DNA from 4 places in the Cereibacter sediminicola genome. Region 3 is predicted to be linked to each of the others. Evidence: riboswitches for the same ligand, from Rfam matches in the RefSeq annotation. Region 3 holds a riboswitch; each other region holds the start of a gene.
The links. A riboswitch is a leader RNA that binds a small molecule or an ion and turns the genes downstream of it on or off. The one in region 3 is predicted to bind cobalamin.
Positions count from the first base shown of each region.

Region 1: linked by a shared signal. The riboswitch ahead of FG154_RS16515 (energy-coupling factor ABC transporter permease) and the one ahead of FG154_RS13620 (ABC transporter substrate-binding protein) in region 3 are both predicted to bind cobalamin.
Region 2: linked by a shared signal. The riboswitch ahead of bluB (5,6-dimethylbenzimidazole synthase) and the one ahead of FG154_RS13620 (ABC transporter substrate-binding protein) in region 3 are both predicted to bind cobalamin.
Region 4: linked by a shared signal. The riboswitch ahead of FG154_RS07865 (TonB-dependent receptor plug domain-containing protein) and the one ahead of FG154_RS13620 (ABC transporter substrate-binding protein) in region 3 are both predicted to bind cobalamin.

Region 1 is NZ_VDEK01000031.1:15,206-22,789, forward strand. Features, by position in the region: gene FG154_RS16495 (methionine ABC transporter ATP-binding protein) at 1-230, shown strand, start outside; gene FG154_RS16500 (methionine ABC transporter permease) at 220-894, shown strand; gene FG154_RS16505 (MetQ/NlpA family ABC transporter substrate-binding protein) at 924-1,700, shown strand; gene FG154_RS16510 (cobyrinic acid a,c-diamide synthase CobB) at 1,734-3,059, opposite strand; gene FG154_RS16515 (energy-coupling factor ABC transporter permease) at 3,127-3,804, opposite strand; cobalamin riboswitch at 3,869-4,075, opposite strand; gene FG154_RS16520 (universal stress protein) at 4,184-5,053, opposite strand; gene FG154_RS16525 (cation:proton antiporter) at 5,221-6,939, shown strand; gene FG154_RS21740 (acyltransferase) at 7,140-7,584, shown strand, end outside.
Region 2 is NZ_VDEK01000007.1:108,482-116,065, reverse strand. Features, by position in the region: gene FG154_RS07355 (DEAD/DEAH box helicase) at 1-714, opposite strand, end outside; gene FG154_RS07350 (HAD-IC family P-type ATPase) at 1,152-3,779, shown strand; gene bluB (5,6-dimethylbenzimidazole synthase) at 3,823-4,515, opposite strand; cobalamin riboswitch at 4,561-4,739, opposite strand; gene FG154_RS21395 (hypothetical protein) at 4,755-5,426, shown strand; gene FG154_RS07335 (curlin repeat-containing protein) at 5,491-5,835, shown strand; gene csgH (curli-like amyloid fiber formation chaperone CsgH) at 5,832-6,233, shown strand; gene FG154_RS07325 (helix-turn-helix transcriptional regulator) at 6,316-7,440, shown strand.
Region 3 is NZ_VDEK01000020.1:52,512-60,095, reverse strand. Features, by position in the region: gene FG154_RS13625 (ABC transporter permease) at 1-456, opposite strand, end outside; gene FG154_RS13620 (ABC transporter substrate-binding protein) at 453-1,955, opposite strand; cobalamin riboswitch at 2,144-2,330, opposite strand; gene FG154_RS13615 (DUF6525 family protein) at 2,349-2,606, opposite strand; gene FG154_RS13610 (GTP-binding protein) at 2,603-3,802, opposite strand; gene FG154_RS13605 (heme ABC transporter ATP-binding protein) at 4,010-4,807, opposite strand; gene FG154_RS13600 (FecCD family ABC transporter permease) at 4,807-5,829, opposite strand; gene FG154_RS13595 (heme/hemin ABC transporter substrate-binding protein) at 5,858-6,688, opposite strand; gene FG154_RS13590 (ChuX/HutX family heme-like substrate-binding protein) at 6,685-7,584, opposite strand, start outside.
Region 4 is NZ_VDEK01000008.1:84,779-92,362, forward strand. Features, by position in the region: gene FG154_RS07865 (TonB-dependent receptor plug domain-containing protein) at 1-1,926, opposite strand, end outside; cobalamin riboswitch at 2,059-2,259, opposite strand; gene FG154_RS07870 (ABC transporter ATP-binding protein) at 2,581-3,645, shown strand; gene FG154_RS07875 (ABC transporter permease) at 3,647-4,537, shown strand; gene FG154_RS07880 (ABC transporter permease) at 4,530-5,330, shown strand; gene FG154_RS07885 (extracellular solute-binding protein) at 5,358-6,377, shown strand; gene FG154_RS07890 (cytochrome-c peroxidase) at 6,486-7,529, opposite strand.

The DNA.
Region 1 (7,584 bases), on a different contig from region 3:
AGGTGATCCGCATCACCTTTGCCGGCCGCCACGCGACCGATCCGATGCTCGCGCGCCTGACGGGCGAGCTGGGGATCGCGGTCAACATCCTCGCCGGCGCCATCGAGGAGATCGGGCCGCATCCGTTCGGCAACCTGCTCGTCTCGGTCGAGACGGCGCGCGGGGCCGAGGCGCGGGCCTATCTGGAACGCCACCAGCTGCTGACGGAGGTGCTGGGCTATGTGGGCTAACCTGATCCCCCTGCTTCTCGAGGCGACGCTGCAGACGCTTTACATGGTGGCGGTCTCGGGCGTGCTGGGCACGGTCTTCGGCCTGCCGCTGGGGGTGTTCCTGGCCACATCGCAGCGGGGCGAGCTGCTGTCTTCGCCGCTGGTGAACAAGGTGCTGGGGCTGGTGGTGAACGCCACGCGCTCGGTGCCGTTCATCATCCTCGTGGTGGCGATCATCCCCTTCACCCGCGCGCTCGCCGGCACCTCGATCGGCACCACGGCGGCGATCGTGCCGCTGACGGTGGCGGCCATTCCCTTCATCGCCCGGCTGGTCGAGAACGCGATCCGCGAGGTGGACAGCGGGTTGATCGAGGCCGCCCGCGCCATGGGCGCCACGCCCTTCCAGATCATCCGCAAGGTGCTGATCCCCGAGGCGCTGCCCGGCATCACGCTGGGGCTGACGCTCGCGCTGGTCAGCCTGATCGGCTATTCGGCGATGGTGGGCGCGGTGGGCGGCGAGGGCCTGGGTGATCTCGGCATCCGCTATGGCTATCAGCGGTTCATGCCCGAGGTGATGGCCGCCGTCGTGGTGATCCTTGTCGTTCTCGTCCAGCTTGTGCAATCGGTGGGCGAAGGCATCGCCCGCGCGGTTGACCGGCGCGCGCCGCGCAACCGCGGCCGCTGAATTTCGGACTCCCAAAGAAGGAACTTCTCATGCTGCGCATGACCACGCTTGCCTCTGCCCTGGCCCTGATCGCGGGCGGCGCCTTGGCCGATCAGATCAAGGTCGGCGTCTCGCCGGGCGAACACGCCGAGATCATGGAGGAGGTTGCAAAGATCGCCGCCCCCAGGGGGCTCGAGATCGACGTGATCGAGTTTTCGGACTATGTGGTGCCGAACCAGGCGCTCGCCGATGGCGACATCCAGGCCAACTCGTTCCAGCACAAGCCCTATCTCGACAACCAGGTGAAGGACCGCGGCTTTGATCTGGTGCCGGTGGCCACCACGATCACCACGCCGATGGGGGTCTATTCCTCGAAGATCGACAGCCTCGACGCGCTGCCCGAGGGGGCGCTCGTGGGCATCCCGAACGATCCGACGAACGGCGGCCGGGCGCTGCTGGTCCTGCAGGATCTGGGGCAGATCACCCTGGCCGAGGACACGGGCCTTACCCCCACGGTTCTCGATGTGAGCGAGAACCCCAAGGGGATCAAGTTCCGGGAGCTGGACGCGGCGCAGCTGCCGCGGTCGCTCGCCGATCTGGATGCGGCGCTGATCAACACGAACTACGCGCTCGCCTCGGGGCTGAACCCCAAGACCGACGCGATCGCGAGCGAGAAGGCCGACAACCCCTACGTCAACATCATCGTGGTGCGGAACGGCGATCAGGAACAGCCCTGGGTGAAGGCGCTGGTCGAGGCCTATCACTCGCCCGAGCTGAAGGCCTTCATCGACGAGAAGTATCAGGGCTCGGTCATCACCTCCTGGTGAAGCGGCCGGCGGGGCCTTCGGGGCCCCGCCCGATCAGGCGACGAGGTGGAAGAACGAGCCGGTGACGAGGCCGCGGCGCGAGCCGGTCTCGGGCACCGGATTGCCCTCGGCGTCGGTGACGCGCGCGAGCGGCGCGTCGGGCTGTTCGAGGATCGTGGAATAGTGGAACTCGTGGCCGCGCAGCGCCGCGCCGGCCTCATGCCCCGGCATCGGCGCCAGCAGCTCGGCCCGGCGGTAGCCCAGATGCAGCCGCCGCCGCTCGAAGCTGGTGACGAGGCCCAGAAGGCCCGTCATCGCGTGGCGGTGGCCCTGCGCATCCACCAGAGCCTCGCCCAGCACCATGTAGCCACCGCATTCGCCATGCACCGGGCGCGTCTCGGCATGACGGCAAAGGCCCGCGCGGAAGGTCGTGGCGGCGGCGAGGCGGCCGGCGTGAAGCTCGGGGTAGCCGCCGGGCAGCCAGACCAGATCGGCGTCGGGGGGGGGCTCGTCGGCCAGCGGCGAGAAGGGCAGGATCTCGGCCCCGGCCGCGCGCCAGCCCGCGATCAGGTGCGGATAGGTGAAGGCGAAGGCCATGTCCTGCGCCAGCGCGATCCGCTGCGCGGGCGGGCGGGGCAGGGGGCCCGGATCGGCCGCGAGCGTGGGGCGGGCCGCGGCGCGGATCGCGCCCAGATCGGCGTTCTCGCGCAGGAGCGCGGCAAAGCCCGCGATGGCGCCGTCGAGGTCGGGATGCTCGCCCGCCTGCACCAGCCCGAGGTGCCGCTCGGGCAGGGCGAGGTCGGGGCGCCGGGGCAGCGCGCCGAGGACGGTCAGGCCGAGCCGCGCCATCTCGCGCCGGATCAGCGTCGCGTGGCGGGGGCTTGCGATGTGGTTCAGGATCACGCCGGCCAGCGGCGGCGCGTCGGGATGGTGGGCAAAGCCGAGCGCCGTGGCGGCGGCCGATTGCGCCTGGGCGCGCACGTCGAGGACCAGCACCACCGGCCAGCCGAGACGCCGGGCCATCCCGGCCCCCGAGCCGTTGCCCGCGGCGCCCGCGGCCGAGGTGCCGTCGAAAAGGCCCATCGACGCCTCGGCCAGCGCCAGATCCGCGCCCGCGGCCTGACGGATCAGCGCGGCGATCAGGGGGGGGCCCATCGACCAGCCGTCGAGATTGCAGGACAGCCGGCCCGCGGCGACGCGGTGAAAGGCCGGGTCGATGTAGTCGGGGCCGTTCTTGTAAGGCTGAACCGAAAGCCCCTCGTCGCGGAAGGCGCGCAACAGACCCAGCGTGACCGTGGTCTTGCCCGCGCCCGAACCGGGGGCGGCGATCATCAGGCCGGGCGGCAGGGCCGACGAGGAGGGGGCAGTCTCGTCCCGCATGGGGATTGTCCCTTGAGATCGCAGCGGCGACCGCCGCGCCCGCGATCCGGGCGCGGCGGAGGCGGCCTCAGGCCGCGTGATGCAGCCGGTGGGTGAAGAGGCCGGAGCCTGCGAGGCCACGCAGAGACTTGGCGCCGGCGAGCACCGCCAGATCGGCCAGCGGCTCGATCAGCACCACCAGCATGTAGGCGCTGCCGAAGGCGAGGATCGAGGTCATGTTCTCGGCCCCGAACCCCTGGCCGAGGAAGGCCCAGAACGCCACCCAGGCCACCACGCCGCCCTGATAGGCGGTCGAGAGGGCCAGCGCCTGCCGGTAGTCGAGATCGACATAGGGCGTGTGCGGCGCGATGATCCGCCGGGCCAGCGCCTGCACGGCAAAGAGCGGCACCAGAAGCGTGGTGACGTTCATGCCGTATTGCGGCAGGTCGAAGGGCGCGAACAGCAGCCCCTGGATCAGGAGACCCAGCGCCAGCCCGATGGCCGCGGGCGCGGCGCCCAGGATCAGGAACAGGGTCGAGCCGAGGATCAGGTGAACCTCGGAGACGCCGACCGGATAGTGCGGAAGGATCTCGAAGAAGGCAAAGACCGCGGCGGTCGCGATCAGGCTGCGCACCGCGAGCGAGGCGAGGCCCTTTTCGCGCAGGCTGTCCCACGCGAATTTCAGCGTCACGCCGGCCGCGGCGGCGGCGGTGGCAAAGCCCACGAGGGCCTTGGCTCCGGTCACAAGACCGGGTTCGATATGCATTGTCGTCCTCCTGACCGTCATCCCCGACGGCGTTTGGGGTTGGGCCGGTGTACCGGCAGTGGCGGCGCGGATGCGCCCGACGGCAGGTCTCCTGACTCGCGGGTCGTGGCCGTCCCCGAACCTTCCCGGCCATCGGCCAGTGGTGTCCGTCGGGGCGGCTCGCCGCTCACAGTTGCGGGGGCAGTCGCGGACTCGGGGTTTCCCCCTCACCGTGTTCCCTTTTCATCCCTCGGGCCGTGCGACCCTCGGGAACCGTCATGGCATGGCGTGACAGATCGGGGCCCCCGCGTCAATGCGGCGGCTGCGGCCGGGCTTGCGCCCCGCTATCGCGTGGGTGCGGAAGGCCAATGCGGCGATCCCCGGCGCTGGGGGGGCGCGCTCAGGACCCGTCCCGATCCGGCGGAGGCACCACCAGCACATCGACCGAGGCCGAGGCCAGGACCTGCGCCGCCACGCTGCCCAGGATCGCGCGCGCCAGCCTGCCCTTGCCGACGCTCGATAGGACGAGCAGATCCGCCCCGACCTCCCCGGCCGCGGCGAGGATCTCGTGCGCCGGGGGCGAGCCGCTGCGCCGCACGACCGGATCGGCGTCCGACAGCCCGGCCGAGGCCAGAAACCCCGTCAGCCGTCCCATCGCCTCGGCGCGCTGATCGGCGAGATAGGCGCCGCGCGCATCCTCGGGCAGCGTTTCGGCCATCGCAAGCCGCAGGGCCGGCGCGTCGAAGACATGCAGCACCGTCCGGGCCGCGCCCGCGCCGATCTTCAGATCCGCAAAGCGCCGCAGCGCCGCGTGCGAGGCCTCGGAGAGATCGGTGGTCAGCAGGAGGTGTCGCCACGGCCCGACGGGCGGGCCGTTCGCCATCAGGACGGGACAGGACGCGGTGCGGATCACGCGCTCGGCCGTCGTGCCGGCGAAGGCGTCGCGCAGCAGGTTCCGGCGGTGCGGGCCGATCACCAGAAGGTCGGCCCCGGCCTCGGACGCGGCACGGGTGATGCCGGCGAACGGGTCGGCCAGCACGACCGAGGTTCTGCACCCGATCCCGTCATGGCTGCGCAGCGAATGGCCCAGATCGTGCAGCAGCCGTCGCGCGTCGCCCGTTTCATGCTCGACGATGCGGCGGGGGCGGTCGTCGTCCACGACATGAACAAGGTGCACCTGCGCGCCGGTGGCGCGGGCCAGAAGCGCCGCGCGGCGCAGGGCGCGGTCCGAACGCTCGGAAAAGTCCGTGGCAATCATGATCGTGCGCAATGGCGGCGCCCTCCGTTTCCGCCGGTCATTCCAGCATGAACGGGACCGGCCGGACTTGATCCATCTCAGGTTGATGCGCGGCGGACATCGCCATACTTGGCCAAACCCCGCCGACCGGGACGGCACGGCCAGAGACGGGAGGGGTGAAACGGGCAGGGAGACGGCCGATGACAGGGATGACCTCCTTTGCCGAGGTGGCGCTGCTGCTGGTGATGGCGGCGGGCCTCGGGCTTGTGGGCACGCTGCTGCGCCAGCCGCTGATCGTGAGCTTCATCGCCGTGGGGCTGATCGCCGGGCCGTCGGCGCTGGACGTGGTGCATTCGGACGCGCAGATCGACCTGCTGTCCGAGCTGGGCATCGCGGTGCTCTTGTTCCTCGTGGGGATCAAGCTCGACGTGAAGCTGATCCGGTCGCTGGGCGCGGTGTCGGTGACGACGGGCCTCGGGCAGGTGGCCTTTACCGCGGGCTTTGGCTGGCTGATCGGGCTGGCCCTCGGGCTGGGGGCGATCGAGAGCCTCTATGTCGCCATCGCGCTGACCTTTTCCTCGACCATCATCATCGTGAAGCTCCTGTCGGACAAGCGCGAGATCGACGCGCTGCACGGGCAGGTGGCGCTTGGCTTCCTCATCGTGCAGGATCTGGTGGTCGTGCTCGCGATGATCGTGCTGTCGGCCATCGGCATCGGCGCCCCGGCGGGCGAGGGGCATGGCGGGGGCGCGGTGCTGAGCGTGCTGGCCTCGGGCGTGGCGCTGGTGGCGGCGGTGGCGCTCTTCGTGCGCTACGCCGCCGATGCGCTGACCGAGCGGCTGGCGCGGGCGCCCGAGTTGCTGGTGATCTTTGCCCTGTCGCTGGCGGCGATGTTCGCCGCGATCGGCGATGCGGTGGGGCTGGGCAAGGAGGTGGGCGGCCTGCTGGCCGGCGTCGCGCTGGCCTCGACCCCCTACCGCGAGACCATCGCGGCGCGGCTTGCGCCCCTGCGCGACTTCCTGCTGCTCTTCTTCTTCATCGCGCTTGGCGCGACGCTTGATCTGTCGCTGCTGGGCGCGCAGGTCGAGGCGGCGCTGATCTTCTCGCTCTTCGTGCTGATCGGCAATCCGCTGATCGTCATGGCGATCATGGGGGCGATGGGCTACCGCAAGCGCACGGGTTTCCTCGCCGGGCTGACCGTGGCGCAGATCAGCGAGTTCTCGCTGATCTTCGTGGCGATGGGCGTGGCGCTCGGCCATGTGACCGAGGATGCGCTGGGGCTGGTGACGCTGGTCGGCCTCGTGACCATCGCGGCCTCGACCTACATGATCACCTGGTCGCACCGGCTTTATGCGCTGTGCGAGCCGGTGCTGGGCGTGTTCGAGCGGCGCGGCACCCCGCGCGAGCCGCACGAGGCGGGGGCGCACGGCGGCCGGTCGTTTCCGGTCATCCTGTTCGGGCTGGGCCGGTTCGGCACGGCCATCGGGCTTCGGCTGAAGAAGCGCGGGCTGCGGGTGCTGGGGGTGGATTTCAACCCGCTCGCCGTGCGGCGCTGGCGCGAGCTGGGCCTCGAGGCCGAGTTCGGCGACGCGACGGACCCGGAGTTTGTGGCCGAACTGCCGCTGCGGGGGGCGGAGTGGATCGTCCTGACCGTGCCGCGCCACCCCACCGGCCTCAGCCACGAGGATACGCGGACGACGCTGATCCAGCTGACCCGCGCCGCGGGCTTTGGCGGGCGCCTTGCGGTGGCCTCGCACGGGGCGGGCGAGACCGAGGCGCTGTTCGGCGCGGGCGCCGACATCGTGCTCGAGCCGTTCCAGGACGCGGCCGACCGCGCGGTCGAGATCCTCGGCGGGGCGGCCGCGGCCGAACGCACCGAGATCCCCCAGATCGCCTCGGAGGGGCAGCCGGCGGCCTGAGCCTTCTGCCCTGCGGGCGGTGACTGGCGTCAATGTGCGCGCGCAGAAACGGCGGGATCCTCATCGTGACCGGGCCGCACCTGCGGAGAGGGCAGGGGACGTCGTGTCCGACGGGGAAGCAGGAGACGTGCGATGGTCGCCCTGACCGAGCTTGACCTTCACGACGCACCGTGCGCCGCGCTCGGACATCGGGGGGCGGCATGATCCGCCGGTTTGCCCGCAAGGCCCGTTCGGCTGCGGTCTCGGCCCTGGGGCGGGCCGGGTTCCTTGCGGAATGCGAGCGCTACCTGCAGGACCGCCGCACCCGGAGCTGCCACGAGAACGCCCAGGCCCAGGGTGTGGTGTTCGGCGCCGAGGCCGTGGTGCTCAACTGGAGGGGCGAGCCCGCGCGCATCCGCATCGGGCGCGAGTCCGTCATCCTGGGCGAACTGATCATCTTTCCGACCGGCGGCCGGATCCGCTTCGGCGAGGCCTGCTTTCTGGGCCGGAACTCGCGCGTCTGGTCCATGTCGGGCGTCGAGATCGGCAACTTCTGCCTGATCTCGCACAATGTCTCGATCATGGACACGGATTCGCACGAGGTCGATCACCGCGAGCGGGAGGCGAGCTGGCGGGACATGCAGAGGGGCCTGTTCCGCGAGCAGG
Region 2 (7,584 bases), on a different contig from region 3:
GGCGGACGCGGTGATGCGCGGCTGCCCCATATGCGCGGCCAGCGTCGCCAGATGCGGCCAGGCCTCCGGCAGACGATGTTCGGCGCCCCGCTCGTGCGCCTCTCCGACCGACGGAAGCTCGGTCACCGGCAGCAGCTCCAGCCCTGTCCGCTCATCGAGCGACCGCTGGCTCACGGGATCGAAGCTGCGCAGCGAGTCCACGATGTCTCCGGCGGTCTCGATGCGGCAGGGCAGCTCGTGGCCGGCGGGAAAGATCTCGATGGTCGTGCCGCGGACCGCGATCTCGCCCGGCTCGTCGATCCGCCCATCCGAGCGGTAGCCCGCGCCGAGGCAGAAGTTCTGCAGCGCCTCGGCGTCCAGCCTCTCGCCCACCCGGATGCGAAAGCTGCGCATCGCGCCCGGCGGCGGCACGCGCTGCAGCACCGCCCCGAGCGAGGCCACGACGAGCGTCCCCTCCGCGCCGTGGGCCAGTTCATGAAGCACCCGCATCCGGCGCCCCATGACCTCGGGCGAGGGCGAGGCGCTGTCGAAGGGCAGGCAATCCCACGGAGGAAAGAGACGAACCGCCCGTTCGGGCAGGGCCGACGCCAGAAAGCGCGCCAGTGCCTCGGCGCGCCGCTCGCCCGACGTGACATGAAGCAGGCTGCCGGCCGCGTCAGGCAGGCCCCGCATCAGCAGGACGGCCTCGAGGCCGATCGGTATCTGTTCGTCCATGTCGCCCGGTCACCCCGCCCCGGCGTGGACGAGCTTGCTCAAGCTGTCACCGCCCTGATGTCGCCGGCAGAAATGACGGGGCCCCCCGGATGGTTCCCCCCGCACCCCTGACACGCCACCGCACCGACCCCGCGCCCTTGCCCGGCAGGGGCGGACGAAGCCCCCGCAGGCGCCGCGCACCGGCGGGCCGGACTTGATCCATCTCAGATGGATGGACGGCAAACCTGTCCATACTGCGCGGGCAACATCCGACGGCGGGTCCTGGCGGGGCGGGAAAGCGGCCGCGTCGCCCAAGCCGTCGCGCCCTGCGCGGAGAGCCCGCATGCCGCAGAAAGGAGCAGGATCATGGACGAGCTGAGAGGAAGGGGCGTTCGCCGCCTCGTGACGGGCATGCACCCCATGCGCACCGCAGGTGGGCGCGCGCTGTGAGATCCGACGTGTCTCTCGAGAACCCGCACAGCCGACCCGCCGAAGACTGCCTCGCCAGCCTCGATGCCTGCCCCCACGGCCTCACCTCGCAGGAGGCGGAGCGTCGGCTCGATCTGCACGGACCAAACCGCCTGCCCGAGGCGCGGCCGCGGGGCCCGGTCATGCGTTTCCTCGCGCAGTTCCACAATGTGCTGATCTATGTGCTCCTTGTCGCTGCCGTGGTGACGGGCGTGCTCGAGCATTGGGTGGACATGGGCGTCATCCTCGCCGTGGTTCTGGCCAACGCCGTGATCGGCTTCATCCAGGAAAGACGCGCCGAGGCGGCGATGGCCGCGATCCGCGGCATGCTCGCTCCTCATGCGACCGTCCTGCGGGACGGGGTGCGGCAGACGGTCGATGGCGCGGCGCTGGTGCCGGGCGACATCGTGCTGCTCGAGGCGGGCGACAAGGTTCCCGCCGACCTGAGGGTTCTCAGGGCGCATGGGCTGGCCGCGCAGGAAGCGATCCTGACGGGGGAGTCCGTTCCCGTCGCCAAGGAGACCGGGCCCGTTGCACCGGAGGCCGCACTGGGCGACAGGCGCTCGATGCTCTGGTCGGGAACGCTGGTCACCAGTGGCACCGCCACCGGGCTGGTGGTGGCCACCGGCCGCGCGACCGAGATCGGCCGGATCGGCAAGCTGCTCGCGGGGGTCGAGACGCTGACCACCCCGCTCGTGGCGCAGATGGACCACTTTGCACGCTGGCTGTCGTTCCTGATCCTGATCGCGGCGGCCCTGCTGCTGCTTTACGGGTATTTCGTCGGGCACCGTGACTTTGGCGAGATGTTCATGGTCGTGGTGGGCGTGGCGGTCGCCGCGATCCCCGAGGGCCTGCCGGCGGTCATGACGATCACGCTGGCCGTGGGCGTGCAGTCGATGGCGCGGCGCAACGCCATCGTCCGCCGCCTGCCCGCGATCGAGGCCATCGGGTCGGTCTCGGTGATCTGCACCGACAAGACGGGAACGCTCACCCGAAACGAGATGGTGGTCGCCGCCGCCGAGACACCCGACGGGGCGTTCGCCATCTCTGGTGAGGGGTACGCGCCCGAGGGCCGCATCACGCCCGAGGGGGACCTCGCCCGCCTCGCCCGCGCGGCGCGGTTGTGCAACGACGCGGCCCTCGCGCTCCGCGACGGGGTGTGGCATGTCGAGGGCGATCCGATGGAAGGCGCCCTTCTCGCCTTTGCCCGCAAGGCCGCGGACGCCGCGCCGGACCCCGTGCGGCACGACGCCATCCCCTTCGACTCGCGGCACCGCTTCATGGCGGTCCTGACCGAAGAGGACGGCGCCCGCCTGATCCATGTGAAGGGCGCGCCCGAGCGTGTTCTGCGCATGTGCAAGGGCATCGCGCTCGACCATTGGCACGCGCGCGCCGAGGCGATGGCGCATCAGGGTCTGCGGGTGCTGGCCCTCGCCGAGCGGCCGGCGACGGGGGATGCAATCGACCCCCGAGACCTCGAGGGCGGGCTGGAGTTCCTGGGCCTCGTGGGGCTGATCGACCCGCCGCGCCCCGAGGCGATCACCGCCGTGGCCGACTGTCTTGCGGCCGGGATCCGGGTCAAGATGATCACGGGGGACCACGCCGGCACCGCCGCGGCCATCGCAGCCCGGATCGGGCTGGCCAACCCCTCGCGGGTTCTGACGGGCGCCGATCTCGACCGGCTCGACGAGGCGCAACTGGCCCTCGAGGTGGTGAGCGTGGATGTCTTTGCCCGCACCAGCCCCGAGCACAAGCTGCGCCTAGTGACCGCGCTGCAGGCCTCGGGTCTGTCGGTCGCCATGACGGGCGACGGGGTCAACGACGCGCCCGCCCTCAAGCGCGCCGACGCGGGCATCGCGATGGGCCAGAAGGGCTCGGAGGCGGCCAAGGAAGCCGCCGATCTCGTGCTGGCCGACGACAACTTCGCCTCGATCGCCGCAGCCGTGCGCGAAGGCCGCACGGTCTATGACAATCTCAGGAAGGTGATCAGCTGGACCCTGCCCACCAACGCGGGCGAGTCGCTCGTGGTGGTTCTGGCGGTGCTGGCCGGCCTCGCCCTGCCGGTGACGGCGGTCCAGATCCTCTGGATCAACCTGATCACCGCGGTCACTCTGGGGCTTGCGCTGGCCTTCGAGCCCACCGAGGCCGGGACGATGTCCCGCCCGCCCCGGCGGCGCGACATGCCGATCCTGACGGGCGGACTGGTCTGGCATGTGGTGCTGGTGGCCTTCCTGTTCCTTGCCGCGGTGTTCGGCATCTTCAGCTATGCCATCGACCGCGGCTATCCGCTCGCCCTGGCGCAGACGATGGCGATGAACACGCTCGTGGTGCTCGAGATCTTCCATCTCTTCTTCATCCGCAACATCCACGGCACCTCGCTGACATGGGCCGCGGTGCGGGGAACGCGCGTGGTCTGGATCGTTGTCGCCACAGTAACGGCGGCGCAGCTGGCCGTCACCTATGTGCCGTTCCTGCAGCGCCTCCTCGGCACCGAGGCGGTTCCGACCGCCGACGGCCTCCTGGTCGTCGCCATGGGCGCGGTGTTCTTCGCCCTGATCGAGATCGAGAAGCAGATCCGGCTCGGCCTCACCCGGAGCGACAGCCGCAGGACAGCGTGACGCCTCACGACCGCCGGCCGAGGGATCGGCCGGCGGCAGCCCTTCAGAGCGCGCGGTCGGCCTGCCAGCCTTCCTCCATCAGCAGATCGTCCAGTGGCAGCCGCTGGCGCCAGCCCTTGAGCGCAAGCTCGGGTGCGGCATAGAAGCGATCCACATGGCCCACGCAGAGATAGGCCACGATCTTCACCGCCTCGGGGATGCCGAGGATGGAGCGAAGCTCCTCCTCGCGGTAGATGCTGACCCAGCCGACCCCCAGCCCCTCGGCCCGCGCCGCCAGCCACAGGTTCTGAACCGCGCAGACCGTGGAATAGAGGTCCATCTCGGGATTGTGGGTGCGCCCGAGCACCACCTCTCCGCAGCGGTTGCGGTCGCAGGTCACGCAGATGTTCAGCGGCGCCTTGAGGATCCCCTCGAGCTTGAGCGAGCGGTAGGTGTCGCGCTTGTCCTCCGGGAACAGCTCGGCGGCCTCGTCGTTGGCGCGGCGGAAGGCGGCGTGCACTTCGGCGCGGCGGGCGGCGTCGCGGATCAGGATGAAGTTCCACGGCTGCATGAAGCCGACCGAGGGCGCGAGATGCGCCGCCTCGAGCACGCGGCGGAGGGCCGCCGGATCCACCGGATCGGGCAGGAACTCGTCCCGGACGTCGCGGCGCTCGGCGATGATGTCGTGGAGGGCCTGGCGCTCGGCTTCGGTGAAGCGGCGGGCGGGAAGGGGTTGCGGAAGGGTCGATGCCGACATGGATCGGATCCTCTGGTCATGACGATCCCGCCGCCGTCCACGCGGCAGGAACCTCTTTGTCAGGCCGGTCTTCTGGCTCCGGTTCACCTGCCCTCGGGCGCCTTCCCGGCGAACCGGTGGCCTCCTGCCCGAAGCATCCCCGTTACAGCGGCGGGCCCGCGCCGGACTTGCACCGGCTTCCCGATTCTCCGCCCGCGGGCGGCACCTGACGCACCGCTGAGACCAGATCGGAAGCGGAAGTGCAACCTGCCCCGGACAGGCCCGGCGCCGCACCTGCCGAGCGCGCATCCGGCGGACGGCAGGCCGCGTTTGCCCTGCCCGCCATCCGGCGTCTGCGATCCGCAGCGGCCAGGCCGTGGCGGACGCGGCAACTTCCGGTGCATCTGTACCTGTCAGAGGCGCAGACACCGCCAACCGACGACATCTGCACCGCCGATCCGGTTGTCGCGCCGGATCGGATGACGCTTTCCCATCCCCGCCGACTCGGCCAGGGTGAGAGCATCCCCTTGCCGATCAGAGAGATCGGATTTTTCACAAGGGGATTGAAAATGAAAACGCTCTTCCTTTCGGCCGTTGCTCTGAGCCTTCTCGCCGTTGGTGCCGCCGGTGCGGGAAACCTGTCGGTCACCGAGCAGCTGGGATCCTTCAATGGGTCGATGACCTCGCAGGGCGGAGACTGGAACCGCTCCTACACGGGTCAGCTCGGGATCGGTAACTCCAGCACGACGATGCAGCGCGGCATCGGCAACCTGTCCGAAACGATGCAGCGCGGCATCGGCAACAACTCGTTCACCGGCCAGATCGGCATCGGCAACGGGTCGATGACGAACCAGTCCGGCGTCCGGGGCCATATGTCCGAGACTTATCAGTCGGGCGTGGGCAACGTGTCGATCACGGATCAGCATGACTGAACATGAGCAGCCGGCGGCCCCGGAAGGGGCCGTCGCAAACCTCATTCCTGAACGGGGAAATGCCATGCTTAGATCCATGATGATGACGTCTGCCCTGATCCTGACACCTGCGCTCCTCGCCGCGCAGGAGATGCCGTTGAGCGACAGGTCATGGGGCAACCGCGCCTCGACCACACAGATCGGGTCGAACAACAGTTCCACCATCTCGCAAAGCGGCAAGGGCAATGTCGCGATCAGCGTTCAAAGCGGCGACGGACATGTCCGCAACATCACCCAGCAGGGCGATTTCCAGGGCTTTGCCGGGCTTCAGGTCTCAAGCCGCTACCAGCAAGCCGCGGGGACCGAGACCCGCACGGGGGGCAACGCACGATCGAGCGTCACCGTCGAATTCGAGACGGTGCCGAAATGACCCTGAGGTTCGGTCCTGCGGCGGGGCGGCGGCTGCTGGCCTCGGGCGCCGCGATCCTGTCCCTGTGCGGCGCCGTGCAGGGTGAGGAGCAACCGTCGGGCGGAGCGGCGGGCGACGGGATCCGGTGCGAGATCCGCATCACGTCGAACGGCGGCCTGACGGAATATGCGGGGCTCGCCTGGGCGGCGCGGCGGGTTGAGGGGGAGTATGATCTCACCGTGTCGTCGCGCGGGGCGGGCGGCGTCTCGAATACGGTTCAGCGGGGGCGCTTCGTGCTCGAGCCGCACAGGCAAAGCGTCCTGAGCCGCGTTCAGGTCATGGCCGGACGGGCAGGCACGGTTCAGGCACGCCTGTCGATCCGTTCGAATGGCCGGGAACTGTGCCAATTCACCTCCTGATTGCCTGGCGCGGTGACCGCAGTCAATGCCGGCGGCCCCGGCTGCGCCGACCATCGAAGCAATGGCGAGTACGGAGGGTTTCATGGAACTCCTGCCACTGCTTCCGGGCCATGTCGGTGACCTCTACGATCGGGCCCTCGACGGCGATCTGATCGCCGGGATACTCGACCTCCTGACGGAAGCTGCGACGAAGGCTACGGTCCTCGTCATCGGCCAGAACGACGACGCCCCCGCGGGCAATTTCATCCTGCACCGCGGGGGAGAGCTGAGTGCCGCGACGCTGGAGCGGCTGCGCCGCCGCCCCGCCGAGGCCTGGCTGCGAGGGCGCTGGCAGCAGCCGGTCGGGCGGATCTATCAGGAGGAAGCAGCCGACCTGTCGCGGAGCCGTCCTCCCGATGCGACACCGCCTCCCGAACTGGAGTGCGGCACGGGCGTGGTCCTCAACCGCTCGGGCAAGGCGCAGATGCTGGTCGAGATCCGCTATCCGCGCCGGTCCGATGCCGCCATGCGCAGCTCGAGCCGCCGGCTCCTGACCGCCCATGTCTCGCATCTCGTGCGTGCGGCGCGGATCGAGGATCTCGCCACGCGCGACCCGATCAGCGATCCCTCCTCGGCGGGTGTTCTGGAACTGGTGCCCTTTCCCGCCTTCGTGGTGGATGCGGACCGGCGGGTGGTCAACCTGAACACGCGGGCGGGCGGGCTGTCGCTGCGGCCTGACGGGCTGTTCGTGGGGCCCGGCGATCGGCTGACGGCCTGCAGCCCGACGGCGGATGCGGAACTGGGGGCGCTGGTCCGGCGGCTGGGCGACGCAAGCCGCCAGCGGACGGGCTTCCTGTCCTTTTCCGGCGAGGGGCTGACCCGCAAGTTCGTGACGCTGACGCGGCTGCAGAACGCGCCCCTCGGGCGCAAGGCCGCGCCCTACCGTCCCAGCCGTGCGTGGATCGGCATCACCCTTCATGACGCCGGAGAGCCGCTCCTGCTCAACCACGAGATCCTCTGGAGCACCTTCGGCCTCTCCGCGCGCGAGTCCGAGTTGGCCATGTCGCTGATCTCGGGCGAGACGATCTCGGATCAGGCGCAGCGCCGCAAAATGTCGAAGCAGACGCTGCGCAACCAGATGGTCTCGGTCCTGCGCAAGACACAGACCGCGCGCCAGTCCCAGCTCGTCGCACTGCTGACGCGACTGGCGATTTCGGTGCCGGCTTGAGGGGGAAGGACCATGGCCCGCAGGACCGGGGCGGCGGGCGCCGCCGGCTGGTGCATGGCGCTCGCGCTGCTGCCGGTGGCCGCCATCGCGGAAGAGCCGGAGGGCCGGGCCGCGAACCTGGCGGAGCGTCTGCGCAACGTCCTG
Region 3 (7,584 bases):
CTGCGGCACCGAGCGGAAGGCGGCCGAGGCCACCAGCAGCGCCCGGTCGACCCCCCCGCCGGCATGAAGCCCGGCCCAGAGGCCGAGCGGCGGGCCGATGAGCAGCGACAGCGCCAGGGCCGCCCCCGCCAGCTGCAGGCTCGCGCCCAGCTGATGCGCGATCTCGTCGCTCACCCGCTCGCCCGACACGAGCGAGGTGCCGAGGTTGAGCCGCGCCAGATCCGCCATCCAGCCGAGAAAGGCCGCCAGCGGCCCGCGATCCAGGCCGAGTTCCGCCCGCACCGCGGCGGCCGCCTCGGCCGTGACCAGATCATAGCCATAACGCCCCGCGGCGATGCGGAAGGCGGCGTCGCCCGGCAGCGCCTGCATCATCAGGAAGGACAGAAGCCCCACCACCAGCGCGACGCCAAGCGCCTGCGCCAGCCGGAAGCCCAGTTGCGACAGCGCCCCGCTCATTCGGAGAAAGCCATGGTCTTCAGCCCGAAGCTGCGCTCATAGGGGTCGAGCGCCGCCCCCGTCACCCCGCGCGCCACCGCCGCGGTCTGCTGATACCAGGCGATCGGCAGCACCGGCAGCTCGTCCTGAAGCGTCGCCACCAGCCCGGCGCGCTCGGCATCGCCGCCCTCGCCGCGGGCCAGCGCCTGCACGGTGGCGGTGAAGCCCGGATTGTCCCAGCCCATCGCACCCCAATCGCCGCCCGGCGCATAGTCCTGCATCAGCGTGCCGACCGGATCGGGCACCAGCGCGAAGTTGCGCGCGAACAGCCCCATCTGCAGCGTGCCCGCCCCGTGACGCGCCGGGATCTCGGACGAGTTGGTGGAATTGATCGTGGCGGCGACGCCGATCCCGGCGAACATCTGCTGCAGGACAGCCGCGGTCAGCGGCAGCTCAGGCCGGTCGGGATAGGTCACCAGCTCGACCTCGAACCGCTGGCCGTCCTTCTCCAGCACGCCATCCGGGCCGGGCTGCCAGCCCTGGGCGGCAAGGGCCGCGCGGGCGGCCTCGGGGTCATGGGACAGCGGCTCCAGCCCCTGGACATGCCAGCCCGGCATCGAGGGCGGGAACATCTGGTCCGCCGCCGCCGGATAGCGCAGCACCGCCTGCGCGAGCCCCGCCCGGTCGATCGCCTGCGACAGCGCGAGCCGCTCTTCGGGCGTGTCGAAGAACGGATGGCCCGCGTTCAGCTTCAGCAGCAACACCCGCGGCAGCGGGATCGACAGCACCTCGACCCGATCCACCCGGCGCAGCTGCGTGACCGAGGCGGGATCGAGATTGATCACCAGATCCGCGTCGCCGCTTTCGGCCATCAGCGCCCGCGTCTCGGCCCGGCCCACCGCGCGATAGGTCACGCGCTCCAGCGCGACCTTGCCGCCCCAGTAGTCTTCGAACCGCTCGGCCTCGATGGTCGAGGGCGCCGCAAACCGCGTCACCCGGAAGGCGCCGGTGCCGATCACCGCCGTGGCCTGCCCGTCCGGCCCATAGGCCGCGGGCGCAAGGATCTGCGAGCGGTATTCGGCAAGGAACGCGGGCAGTGCCGCGAAGGGTTCGGTCAGCGCGATCACCACCGCGTCGCCTTCGGCCTCGATTGCGGCGATCGGCGCCTTCGCCAGCAGCCCCTCGCGCGAGCGGGCGATCCGCAGCGCCTCTGCCGCGGCCTCGGCGGTCAGCACGGTTCCGTCATGGAAGAGCACGCCCGGGCGGATGTGAAAGCGCCAGCTCAGCCGGTCGTCGGACAGATCCCAGCGGTCGGCAAGACCCGGCAGCAGCCGGCCCTCGGCGTCGGCATTCACCAGCGTCTCGGCGAGATCCATCTTCAGGAAGATATCGCCCGAAAGCGACGGGTCGGGGCCCTTGATCTCGAAGGGCGCGGCAATGTCGAAGATGCCGTCGCGGGCGAGCGTGGGCAGCGGGCAAAGCGTGACGAGGCACGCGGCAAGGGTCATGCGGCGCAGCATGGGGAACTCCGTTGGAGGGTATGGGAATAGGGGCTCAGCGCCGCGCGGGCGAGGCGCGGGCCTGCGGAGGGGGAAGGTCTTGTCGGGGCACCGGGCCGCTCTCCTGTCGTGGGAACGGCGGGCGGGGAACGGTCGGCCGCGCGCGTGCAGGCGCTGCGGCACCACGTCCCCCGGGCCCTCCGCCCGTGGTCGTCTCTGTGGCCCTGGCAGGTCTCCTGGCTTGCGGCTCGGGCGCCCGGCTTCCCTTCCCGGCCAGAGGCCAGTGGTGTCGAAGCAAGGCTCGCCGCTTACAGTTGCGGGGGCAGCGCCGGCCTGTCACCGGCTTCCCTCTTAGCCCGCGGTGCTGCCGCGGGAACCAAAGCACCCCTGTGATGGGCGAAAGTGCCGGGCCTGTCAACAACCTGCGGAAGGTCCGTGGCGCGCCTCGCGGGCCAGGGTGGCGGCCTCGGCCGCGGCAAGGGCCGCAAGCGCCGCCGCCTCGCTGCCGGATCGCGCCAGCGCCCGCGCCCAGATCCGCCGGACCGAGGCGGCCGACCAGGGCAGCACCGCCTGCGTCACCCAGATCCGGGCGGCGGGTGGCAGGCGGTCGTGCGCCAGCATCGGATGCTCGCGGGCACGGGTGCGCAGCGAGGTTCGCAGGTTGCGCCTCATGCCGCGCGGCCCCAGCGCGGGAACGGGTCGGCCAGACCTTCCCAGACCTCCGGCGCGAAACGGGTCTCGGGGACAAGGCAGCGCTCGAGCATGGCCGAGATCCGCGCCCGGTTCATCTCGCCCAGCATGCCGATGAAGACCATCTCCTGCCGCCGGTCGCCGAACTCGCCGGCGATGCGCGCGGCCATCCGCTCGCGCGCCTCGGGCGGCCAGTGCGCCTCGGGGACCGCCGCCCACCAGAGGCCGAGCCCCTTCACCTCGACCAACGGCCCGGCGACCGAAAACTCGCCCGCCCAGTCGGGGCGCGTCGCGATCCAGAAATGCCCCTTGGCGCGGATCACGCCGGGCAGCGGCGTGTCGAAGAACTCGGCGATCCGCGCCGGGTCGAAGGGGCGTTCGGCCCGCCAGACAAAGCTTGTGATGCCGTATTCCGCATCCTCCGGCACATGGTCGGCGAACCCGTACAGCTCCTTCGCCCAGGTCGGGTGGCGGTGGGCGGCCTCGAAGCTGAAGCGCCCGGTGCCGATGATCGCGCGCGGCGGAACGCGGCCGTGGTCGGTCTCGACGATCGCCGCATCGGCGTTCAGCGCCCGCAGGATCGCCCGCGCGCTGGCGAGTTGCTCGGGCGTCGCGGTCGAGACCTTGTTCAGCACGATCACGTCGGCGAACTCGATCTGCTCGGTCAGAAGCTGGACAAGGCTGCGCTCGTCCTCGTCCCCCAGCGCCTCGCCGCGGTCCTTCAGGAAATGCTGCGCCGAGAAGTCGCGGGTGAGGTTGGCCGCATCCACCACCGTCACCATCGTGTCGAGCCGCGCGATGTCCGAGAGCGACCGTCCCTCCTCGTCGCGGAACTCGAAGGTGGCGGCGACGGGCAGCGGCTCGGACACGCCGGTGGATTCGATCAGCAGGTAGTCGAAGCGCCCCTCCTCGGCCAGTCGGCGCACCTCGGTCAGCAGGTCGTCGCGTAGCGTGCAGCAGATGCAGCCGTTGGTCAGTTCTACCAGCCGTTCCTCGCCGCGCGACAGGCTGCCGCCGGCGCGGATCAGGTCGGCGTCGATGTTCACCTCGGACATGTCGTTGACGATGACGGCGACGCGCAGCCCCTCGCGGTTGGCCAGGACGTGGTTCAGAAGCGTGGTCTTGCCGGCGCCGAGAAAGCCGGAAAGCACGGTTACGGGCAGGCGGGTGTCGGTCATCGCGGGCTCCTCTGGCGTCGGGTGGAGCGGACCGTATGTTATAATATATCGCTTCGCAAGCCGAGTGGACGCATTCTCCACGACCGACCTCGCCCCGGTGCGGCACGAGGATCTGCCGCGCCAACGCAGCAAGCCGGAGCGTGGCATACACACGACCGCACGCAGGGCCTCAACCCGGCTTCCTTGCCATTCCGTGGCGCCTCGGCGTCAGGAGATGCGCGCCTCTCGCCCGCCCGCGGCCTGCGGCAACAGGAAGACGGTGCCCTGCTGCGGGATCCGGTTGACGCGGAGCGCGGCGCCGTAGGCCGTCGAGAGATGGCCGTCGGTCAGCACCTCGGCGGGGGTGCCCTCGGCCAGAACGCGGCCGGCGTCGAGCAGCGTCACCCGGTTCGCGAACATGGCGGTCAGGTTCAGGTCGTGCATCACCGCCACCACCCCGCCGCCGCGGGCGGCATAGCGGCTGACGAGGTCCATCACCTGCAACTGGTGACCGATGTCGAGGCTCGCCACCGGCTCGTCGAGGAACAGCCAGCGCGGGGCGCCGTCCACCACCGGCTCCCAGACCTGCGCCAGGGCGCGGGCAAGATGGCCACGTGCCTGCTCGCCGCCTGACAGTTCCTGGAAGAACCGCCCCGCCGCATGGGCGAGGTCGACCGCGGCGAGCGCCGCCCGCACGATCTCATCCCGGCCCGCATGGAGCCCGGCCGAAAGGCCCATCCGCACCACTTCGGCCAAAGTGAACGGGAAGGCCAGCGCCGTCGCCTGCGGCAGCACGGCGCGGAGCAAGGCCATCTCCCAGCCCTTCAGCCCCGCGCAGTCGTGGCCATTCAGGCTGACTCGGCCGGCGTGACGCAGCTCACCGGTCATGGCGCGCAGAAGCGTCGTCTTGCCCGACCCGTTCGGCCCCACGATGGCCGTCACCTCGCCCGGACAGGCGGTGAAGCCGACGCCCTCCAGAACCCGCGCGCGGCCGAAGCTGACCGAGATGTTGTCTGCGCTCAGCATCAGAGGTCCAGAAGGCTGCGTCGCCGCAGCAGGATCCAGAGGAAGACCGGCGCGCCGATGACGGCGGTGACGATGCCGATCGGAAGCTCGGCCGGGGCCACGATGCTGCGCGACAGCGTGTCGGCCAGGATCAGCACCAGCGCGCCCAGTAGCGCCGAGGCTGGCAGCAGGCCGCGATGATCCGGCCCGATCACCAGCCGCAGCAGGTGCGGCACGACGATGCCCACGAAGCCGATGCCGCCCGAAACCGCCACCGCCGCCCCGACCGCCGCGGCGACAAGGACGATGGCGCCGGACTTCACCCGCTCGACCGGGATGCCCATGTGGCCCGCCGCCGCCTCTCCCAGCGCAAGACCGTTCAGACCGCGTGCCAGCAGGGGTGCCGCGGCCAGCGCCGCCAGCATCAGGGGTGCCGCTGCGGCGAGCTTGGTCCAGGTCGCGCCAGCCAGCGAGCCGAGCCCCCAGAAGGTCAGGTCGCGCAGCTGCCGGTCGTCGGCAAGGTAGATCAGCACCCCGGTCAGCGCCCCCGCCAGCGCCCCCAGCGCGATCCCCGCAAGCAGCATGGTCGCCATCGAGGTCCGCCCGTTCCGTGTGGTCACGCGGTAAAGCAGAAGCGTCGAGATCCAGCCGCCGGCAAAGGCCGCGACCGGAACGGCGTAGGTCCCGGCCAGAGCCGCCAGCGCGGGCGGCATCAGGCTGCCCAGCACGATCGCGCATACCGCGCCAAGCCCCGCGCCGGCGCCCACCCCCACAAGGCCCGGATCGGCCAGCGGGTTGCGGAACAGCCCCTGCATCAGCGCGCCGGACACCGCCAGCGCAGCGCCCACCAGCGCCGCCATAGCCAGCCGCGGCAGGCGGATGTCGACGACGATCAGCCGGTCGCGCGCGCTCGCCTCGCCGGTCAGCAGCGCCAGCGGCGAGGCGTCGGTCGCGCCGTGAAACAGGCTGAAGCCGCCGGCCGCCAGCAGCGCCAGCACCAGCAGGGCGAGCGCCAGCGGAAGGGGCGGCCGAAGCGGAGCCATGTCGAGCCGGGGCGCGAGGGCCGTCACCTCAGCCCCCCGCCGGATAGAGCGCGTCATGCAGCGCGCGCACCGCCTGGCCGGTCCGCGGTCCGAAGCCCAGAAGGAACAGGCCGTCCAGCGTCACCAGTTGCCGTCCCGACGCCGCGGGGCTCGCGGCCAGCGCGGGCAGGGCGAAGATGTCCGCGGCCGCGGGCGTCTCGTCGCGCGCCATCATCACCACCACGTCGGGCGCCGCCGCGATCATCGCCTCGTCCGAGACCTGCTTGTAGCCCTGAAAGCCGGACAGCGCATTCTCGGCGCCGGCAAGCTGCAGCATGACCTCGGCCGAGCTTCCCTCGCCCGCCGCCATCAACCGGCCGCCGGTGGTCGAGAGCAGGAACACCGCCCGGCGCTTCTGCGGCTCGGCCGAGGTGCTGGCCGCCACCGCCTCGATCTCGGCCAGCACCGTGCCGGCCAGCGCCTCGCCCCGGTCGCGCTGCCCCAGCGCCTCGGCCACGGTGCGGATCTTGTCGGCAACCCCTTCCGGCGACAGCACGTCCGGCACCGTCACCACCGGCACCGAGGCGGCGCGGATCGCCTCCATCGCCTCGGCCGGTCCCGCGCCCGCTTCCGCAAGGATCAGGTCGGGGACAAGCGACAGAACCCCCTCGGGCGAGAGCGCACGCATGTAGCCCACGTCCGGCAGCGCCCCGGCCTCGGGCGGCCAGCTCGAGGTCGTGTCGCGGCCGACCAGACGATCCTGCTGCCCCAATGCGTAGACGATCTCGGTCACCGCACCGCCGATCGACAGGATGCGCTGCGGCTCGGCCGCCGCGGGCGAAGCGAGGGCCAGCGCAAGGACGCCGATCAGCCGGATCATGCCCGCGCCCCGGCCGTGGTCTCGGTGGCGACGAGGGCTTCCCAGGCGGCGACGGCGGCCTCGCCCGCCCGCCGCATCCCGAAGAGCTGGGCGATCAGGCTGCCATCCGCTTCGAAAAACTCGACCGACACGGCTGGGCCGGCGCGCGTCGGCTTGGTCACCGCCCAGACCTCGGCGATCCGCGCGCAGTCGAGGTCGAAGGACAGATCCGGGTTGCGCACCGTCAGCCGGTCGCCGTCGAGCGCGAGGCCCGGGATCGGCCCGCCGTGGATCTGGATGCAGCCCCGGTTGCCGACGAAGGCCATCACCGGCAGGCCATCGGCCGAGGCCGCGCCGAGCAGCCGCGCCACCGCATCCGGGAGTAGCGCGCGGGCATGGGGCTCGCCCGCGATCCGGTAGGCGCCCAGCCGGTTCATCTTCAGCCGCGCGACGAGACGCAGGAACTGATGGGTGTCGGTCATCCGGTTCCAGTCGGCGCGCAGCTCGCCCGCACGGGCCGGATTGGCGCGCGGAGCCTCGGGCGCGGGGCGTTCGGCAAGGGGCGGCGTCGGCGCGTCGGTGGCAAGGCTCGCCACGAGATCCGCCCAGCGGCCCCGGTCGGTTCCTTCGGTCGCGGTGATGCAGTGGACCGCATCCCCCGCCGCATCGAAGACATGGATGGCGCGGGCGCCTTCAGCCATGACCGCCCGCGCCTGGACCCAGTGCGCCGGGAAGAAGCGCAAGTCCACCGCCTCGTGAAAGACCATCGCCGCATGGGCACCGCCCTGATAGTCGCGATAGGGCCCGGTCCGGGCAATCCGGCAGGCCGGATTGGCGGTCGCCGCAACGAGGCTGCCCATCGTCTCGAGCAAAGGGATCAGCCGCTCGGGATGAGCGGTCAGCGCCACCGGGCCCTC
Region 4 (7,584 bases), on a different contig from region 3:
GGTTCCGTAGCCCGGAACCTGTTCATACTCTTCGTCAAACAGGTTTTCCACCCGCAGATAGGCCTCGCGTCCCGCGCCGAGATCCTTGGTCAGCGTGGCATCGACGAGGCTGTAGTTCTCGACCGGAGTGCCGAAGTCGTCAGGACGGTCCATCGCCGTGGTCAGGCCGATCCGGCCATGCAGCGTCGGCGTCAGATCCGACGTCAGCTCGACCGCCACCAGATGCCGCGGCACGCTGGCCCATGTGGTCGCGGCGTTGGTTGCGCTGTCGGTGTAGGTATAAGCTGCGGCCAAGCCCAGCGTCTCGGTCAGCGCCAGTGTGCCCGACAGTTCCAGACCACTGCGCCGCGACGTGCCCGGAACTTGGCTGTAGCAGCCCCGACCGACGGCGCAGCCCATGGCGTTCGGATTAAAGTCGATCAGTTCTTCGACCTCGAGGAAGAAGGCGGTGGCGCGAAGCGATGTCCCTTCGGCAAACGCATGCTCGATGCCAAGATCAACGTTCCGGCTTTGCTCGGGGTCGAGATCGGCCGACCCAAAGTCGCTGAACAACTCGTAGTTCGATGGCGCGCGGTAGCCGGTGCCGGCCTGAGCCCGCAGGATCGTCGCCTCATCCAGTCGGTAGGCCAGCGCGAAGCGGCCCGAGTCGAAGCCGCCAAAGGTCGAGTGATCCTCATGCCGAAGCGACAGCGTCAGGTCGAGGTCGCCAAGGCTGCGGGTGAATTCGCCGAGAACCCCGGTTGTCGAGCTGTCAGCTGAGAGATCATCCCAGTCGAAACGCTGATCGAAGTCCTCGTTCTTCCAGTCGGCGCCAAGGATCATCCGCCCGCCGGCAAGATCGAAGCCGCCTTGCCAGTTCACGCCGGTCCGCCGGCCCTTGTAGGTGTTCTCTGTCTGGACGATCCTGGTGCCATAGGTGCCTGTCGCGATGTCATAGTCGAGGTAATCGGGCCCGACCTCGTTCTCAAAATAGGTGCGTTCGGTGCGGAAATCGGTGACGCTGACCGAGTGGCTCACCGGCCCGGTGTCAAACTCCGCGAAGGCACGAAGGCCGGTCGAGCTTCGTTCGAGGCGTTCGTCGTAGCTTTCGCCATCGCCCAGCCGCACCTCGGACGCGAGGATCTCGTCAAAGGTCAGACGCCGACCAAGGAACGACGACGGCAGATAATAACCCGGGTCGTACTCGCTCTCGCTTTTCTCGGTGAAACCGTTGAGGCCGATCCGCACCCCGTTCTGCAGCGTGCGGGCGACATGGAACGACAGGCGGTCGAGCTCGTAGCCGTCGGCCTCGGTGTTGCCATCGCTTTCGCTCGCGTTCGAGAAGCCGTCGGACTGGACATGCGACAGGGTCAGCGCGGCTTCCCAATCGTCCGAAAGATGGGTGATGCCGTAGGAAAGCGCCACGGTGTTCTGGCTGCCGATCTCGGCCGCGACGGACTGGTGCGTGCCCTCCTCGGTCGGACGCAGCGTGGTGATCGTGACGACGCCGCCCACCGCCCCCGAGCCATAGAGCGCCGACTGGCTGCCTTTGAGCACCTCCAGGCGCGATACGTCGACAGTGGTCAACTGGCCAAAGTCGAAGGCGACCTGCGTAGCGGTCGGATCTGTGACGTCGATCCCGTCCACGAGGACGCCGACATAGTTCTGCGAGGCGCCGCGGATCGCGATGCCGGTCTGGCTGCCCATCCCGCCGCGGGTGTTCACGCTGACCCCGGGCAGGCGGCGCAGCACGTCGGAAAAGCGCAGGTCGCCGGTTGAACGCAGGTCGTCTGCCGTCACGACCTCGACCGTCGCGCCCGTGCGGCTCGCCTCGGTCTCGCTGAGGTTCGCGGACACCACGATCTCGTCCAATGCGATGTCCTGCGCCTGAAGCGGCAGCGGGCCGGCGGCCAGCAGTGCCAGAAGGGAAACGGCTGTCTTCTTCATCTGTCCCTCTCCGTCCGGGGTGTCATCCCCGGGTTCGTCTGTCGATGTCCTTGGAAAGGGAGGCCCCTCCGCCGACGGTGAAAGCGTCACCTGAAGCGGATGGACCGCCTCCCGCACGCGCCCCGCGTGCGGGAAAGGGTGATCGCTCCGGCAGGTCTCCTGACTCGCGGGTCTTCGCTCGGACCGGCCTTCCCGGGAAAACCCAGTGGCGTGATCGGTCGTCGCTCGCCGCCTACAGTTGCGGGGGCAGCCGCGGATTCGGAAGACACCCCCCCTCACCGCGTTCCCTTTTCATCCGGCCATGACGCCGGAACCGAAGCCGTTTCTCAATAGGACAAGTGTCGTCGCTGTCAAGCGCGCCATGTGCAGCGGCCAAGGGTCGATCCCTGCCGCTCCGGTTCGGGACGGGCCCAGTTGAACGCCTCGCAGCGCGGCCCGGCCGAGCGGATCCGGCACATGATCGACACACTTCCGGCTGCGTCCGGGTGCGCCCCGGCAGGACACCAGGCGTCGATCAGACGCTGCGCAGAAACCGTGCGCGTCGTGGCGGCCCGAGGCAGCACCCTGCCCCTTTGGTCGATTTGCGAGCACGACGGTTGCTTTCGCGCCGCGCCGCCGCCTAACCTCGTGACAAGACCTGCACGGAGGCCCTCCTTGACCGCACCCACAGCCGTCGAAGCGCGCAATGTCGTCAAGGCCTTCGGGCAGGGAGAGGTGGCCGTTCGCGCATTGGACGATGTGTCGGTCGGCATCCGCAGGGGCGAGTTCTTCACCCTGCTCGGGCCCTCGGGCTGCGGCAAGACCACGCTCTTGCGGCTGATCGCGGGATTCGAGGCGCCGACCTCGGGGGCGATCCTGCTCGACGGGCGCGACATCACGGCCGATCCGCCGAACCGCCGCCCGATCAACACCGTCTTCCAGAGCTACGCGCTCTTTCCGCATCTGACGGTGGCCGAGAACGTGGGCTTCGGGCTCAGGATGCAGGGCAAGCCGCGGGTCGAGATCGAGAATGTCACCGCGCGGATGCTGGCGCTCGTGCGTCTCGAGGCGCTGGCGGGGCGGAGGGTGGCGCAGCTGTCGGGCGGGCAGCAGCAGCGCGTGGCGCTGGCACGCGCGCTGGCGCCGCAGCCGCGGGTGCTGCTGCTGGACGAGCCGCTCTCGGCGCTCGATCTCAAGCTGCGCAAGGAGATGCAGATCGAACTGAAGCGCCTTCAGAACGAGACCGGGATCACCTTCGTCTTCGTGACGCACGACCAGGAGGAGGCGCTGACCATGTCGGACCGGATCGGGGTGATGAGCGCGGGCCGCATCCTCCAGATCGGCCCCCCGCGCGAGATCTACACGCGGCCCGCCAACCGCTTCGTGGCCAGCTTCATCGGCGAGACGAACTTCCTGCCCGCGCGTCACGCGGGCGGGCGCGTCACGCTCGAGGCGGGGGGCGAACTCGCGGTCGAGGGCGGGCCCGAAGGGCGGGTGACGGTCGCGGTGCGCCCCGAACAGGTGCGCCTCGTGCCGCCGGACGAGCCGGGCGCCCTGCCCGCCACGATCCGCAATCTGGTCTATTTCGGCACCGACACCCATTGCCATCTTGCGCTGGCCGACGGGACGGAGGTGGTGGCACGGCTGCAGAGCAGCGCCTCGGGCGATCCGGGGCTGGAGCCCGGCCAGCCCGCGGGGCTGCGCTTTGCGCCGGGCGCCGTGCAGCTCCTGGGGGACTGAGATGGCCCGCCGCGACAGCGCGCGCAGCGGCTGGCTCCTTTCGGCGCCCGCGCTTGCGATCCTCTTCCTCGCGGCCTCGGGGCCTCTTCTGGTGGTGCTGATCTACAGCTTTCTCGAGAAGGGCCAGTATGGCGGCGTGATCTGGGAGTTCTCGTCCGAGGCCTGGTTCGAGGTGTTCTTCACCCGCGACATCTTCTCGGATGAGGTCAGCCTTGCCGATGCGCATCTTGCGATCTTCTGGCGCTCGGTCAAGCTGTCCCTGATGACGACGGCCATCACCTTCGCCGTGGGCTTTCCGACCGCCTGGTTCATCGCGACGCGCCCGCCAAACCGGCGGGCGCTCTGGCTTTTCCTCATCACCATTCCGTTCTGGACCAACCTGCTGATCCGCACCTTCGCCATCAACGAGGTGATCCGCAACGAGGGCATCCTGAACACGCTTCTGATCCGGGCCGGGCTGATCGGGCGGCCGATCCAGATCCTCTACACCGACACGGCGGTGCTGATCGGCATGACCTACGTCTATCTGCCGCTGATGGTGCTGCCGCTTTTCGCCGCGATCGACCGGTTTGACATGCGGCTCCTCGAGGCGGCCTACGACCTCTATGCCAGCCGCTGGCAGGTGCTGCGCCGGATCATCCTGCCGCTGGTCAGGCCCGGCATCGTCGCGGGCTCGATCCTCGTCTTCGTGCCCTCGCTCGGCGCCTATGTCACGCCGCGGGTGCTGGGCGGCGGCAAGAACATGATGATCGGCAACTTCATCGAGCTTCAGTTCGGGCAGGGCCGGAACTGGCCGCTGGGGGCCGCGCTCTCGATGCTGCTTCTGGCGATCGTGATGGTGGCGCTTCTGGTCTATGTCCGCGCCGCAAGCCGGGAGAGCGGCCATGGGTAGAAGCTTCGACGTCACCAGCCTGCCGGGCGTGACCTTCGTCGCCGGGCTCGCCTTCCTCGCGCTCTACGCGCCGATCTTCACGCTGGTGGCCTATTCCTTCAACGACGCGAACGCGATCTCGATCTGGGGCGGCTTCTCGCTGCGCTGGTACGAGGCGGCCTGGGCCAACCGCGAGGTGCAGGCGGCGACCGCCCGTTCGCTGGTGATCGCCTCGGCGGCTTCGGTCATCGCGACGTCGGTCGCCACGATGGCGGCCCTCGGCACCACCCGAAGGGCCGCCTTCCGCGGGCAGACCTTCATCTATGTGGCGATCAACCAGCCGCTGATGGTCCCCGAGATCGTCACCGCCGTTGCGCTGCTGATCGTCTTTGCGAGCGTGAAGGTGGCGACCGGCTATTCCGGGCTCGGCTACCTGATTCTCGCCCATTCCGCCTTCTGCATCCCCTTCGCCTATCTGCCGATCCGGGCCCGGCTCGAGGGGATGGATCTCAGCCTCGAGACGGCGGCGGCGGATCTCTATGCCAACCCCTGGCAGACCTTCCGCCATGTCACCCTGCCCCTGATGGCGCCGGGGATCGCGGCGGGCGCGATGCTCGCCTTCGTCATCTCGCTCGATGATGTCGTCATCACCGAGTTCGTGAAATCGGCGGGGCAGGACACGCTGCCCACCTACATGCTGGGCCAGATGCGCCGGGCCATCACACCCGAGGTCAACGCGATCTCGACCGCGCTTCTCGGGCTGACCGTGGCGCTGCTGACCGTCTTCTTCCTGCTCACCCGAAAGCGGGAGTGAACCCGCCGACCCAACAAGGAGAGACCGATGAAACATATCGCAGCCACAGCCCTGCTCCTCGCCTCGACCGGCCTCGCGGGGGCGGCCGAGCTGAACCTCTACAACTGGGGCAACTACACGAGCGCCGAGCTTCTGGCGAAGTTCGAGCAGGAGACCGGGATCAAGGTCACGGTCACCGATTACGACAGCAACGACACGGCGCTGGCCAAGATCGAGGCGGGCGGGCACGGCTTCGACCTCGTGGTGCCCTCGGCCAACTATGTGGGCATCTTCCGCGACAAGGGCCTCCTGACCGAGCTTGACCTGTCGAAGATCCCGAACCACGCCAACATCGCCCCCGAATGGAAGGATGTGGAGTGGGATCCGGGCCGCGCCCATTCGGTGCCGTGGCAGTGGGGCACGACCGCGATCTCGGTCAACACCGCCGTTTACACGGGCGACATCAACACCTCGGCGGTCTGGCTCGAGGTGCCGGACGAGCTGAAGGGCAAGGTCAATGTCGTGCCCGAGATGAACGACGTGGTGGCGCTGGCCACGATGTATGCCGGCGGCGAGCCCTGCACCGAGGATCTGGAGGTGCTGAAGAAGGCGCGCGACCTGCTGCTTGCCGCCAAGCCGCACTGGATCTCGATGGATTACGGCGCGACCGAAAAGCTCTCGAACAACGACTGGGCGGCCTCGGTGAACTGGTCCGGCTCCTCGATGCGGGCGCGGCTCGCCAATCCCGACGTGGCCTATGGCTATCCCCGGGAAGGCTTCATCACCTTCATGGATTCGGTGGCGCTGCTGCGCGATGCCCGCAATGTCGAAGAGGCCTACCAGTTCCTGAACTTCATCCTCGAGCCGGAGAATGCGGCGCTGATCTCGGCCTTCGCGCGCTATTCGCCCGGTGTCAGCGGGGCCGAGGAGTTCCTGCCCGAGGACATGAAGACGGCGCCCGAAGTGGTGATCCCGGCCGAGTTCGCCGACAAGGGCGTGTTCCTGCCGGCCTGCGGGCCGAAGGCGCAGGAATACATCACCGCGATCTGGACCGAGCTTCAGAAATAGGCCCGCGCAGTCGCGGCGCTGGCATCGCGGACACAAGAGAGGGCGGCCCGAAGGCCGCCCCCGTTTCGCATGACCGGCTGGACAGCCGCCCGGCCGGCCCGGTGGCCGTCACTCGACCTTCACTTCCGAGGTCGGGCGCGGCGTGCTGGCCGTTTCCGGCGGCAGCACGGGCGTCGTCACCGTCGGCATGGTGCCGGTCAGGCTGTCGAGGAAGGCCACGACATGACCGACTTCCTCGTCCGTCATGGTCTCGCCAAGCTGGCTCTCGGCCATGATCATCACCGCCGTCTTCAGATCCCAGACCTTGCCCGAGTGGAAGTAGGGCGCCGTCACCCCCACGTTGCGCAGCGGAGCGGCACGGAAGACATATTCGTCATCCACCGTCGCCGTGACGGCAAACCGGCCCTTGTCGCCCTCGGGCAGAATGTCGGCGCCGGGCTTTTCGATCAGGCCGAACGGATAGTAGCCATGCCCGCCCACGTTCACGCCCGAGTGGCAGCTCGAGCAGCCCTTGTCGATGAACAGCTCGAGCCCCGCGCGTTGCTCGGCCGTCAGGGCCTCGTCGTCGCCGTTCAGGAAGGCATCGAACGGAGCGGGGGTGATCAGCGTCGCTTCAAAGGCCTCGATCGCCTTGGCCATGTTGTCGAAGTTGGTGGGCTCGGCTTCGTCCGGGAAGGCGCCGCTGAACCACTCGACATATTGCGGCATCGAGCGGAGCGTCAGTTCCACCTGCGCCGGCGTGTTGGCCATCTCGACACCCGCCTGCACGGGGCCCTTGGCCTGCGCCTTCAGGTCCTCGGCGCGGCCGTCCCAGAACTGGGCCTCGTTCAGCACCGCGTTGAGCACGGTGGGCGAGTTCCGCGGTCCCTTCTGCCAGCCGTGGCCGACCGAGGTTTCCATGTTGTCGTCGCCGCCCGTGGTCAGGTTGTGGCAGGAGTAGCACGAGAACACGCCCGAGGCCGACAGCCGCGGATCGAAGAAGAGCGCCTTGCCAAGTTCGATCTTCTCGGGGGTGATCCGGTTGCCCTTCACGGCGGGCACCGTCGAGGGCAGCGGGGCGAAATATTCCAGCGCCTTGTCCCGGAGGACATCGGCCTGTGCCGCGCCGGCAAGCGCCGTGGTCGCGATCAGTGCGGTGAGGATCAGGCGCATGGGGGTCTCCTGTGCAATCGTTTACGCGCTGACCGGAGGCTAACCTGCGCAGGGA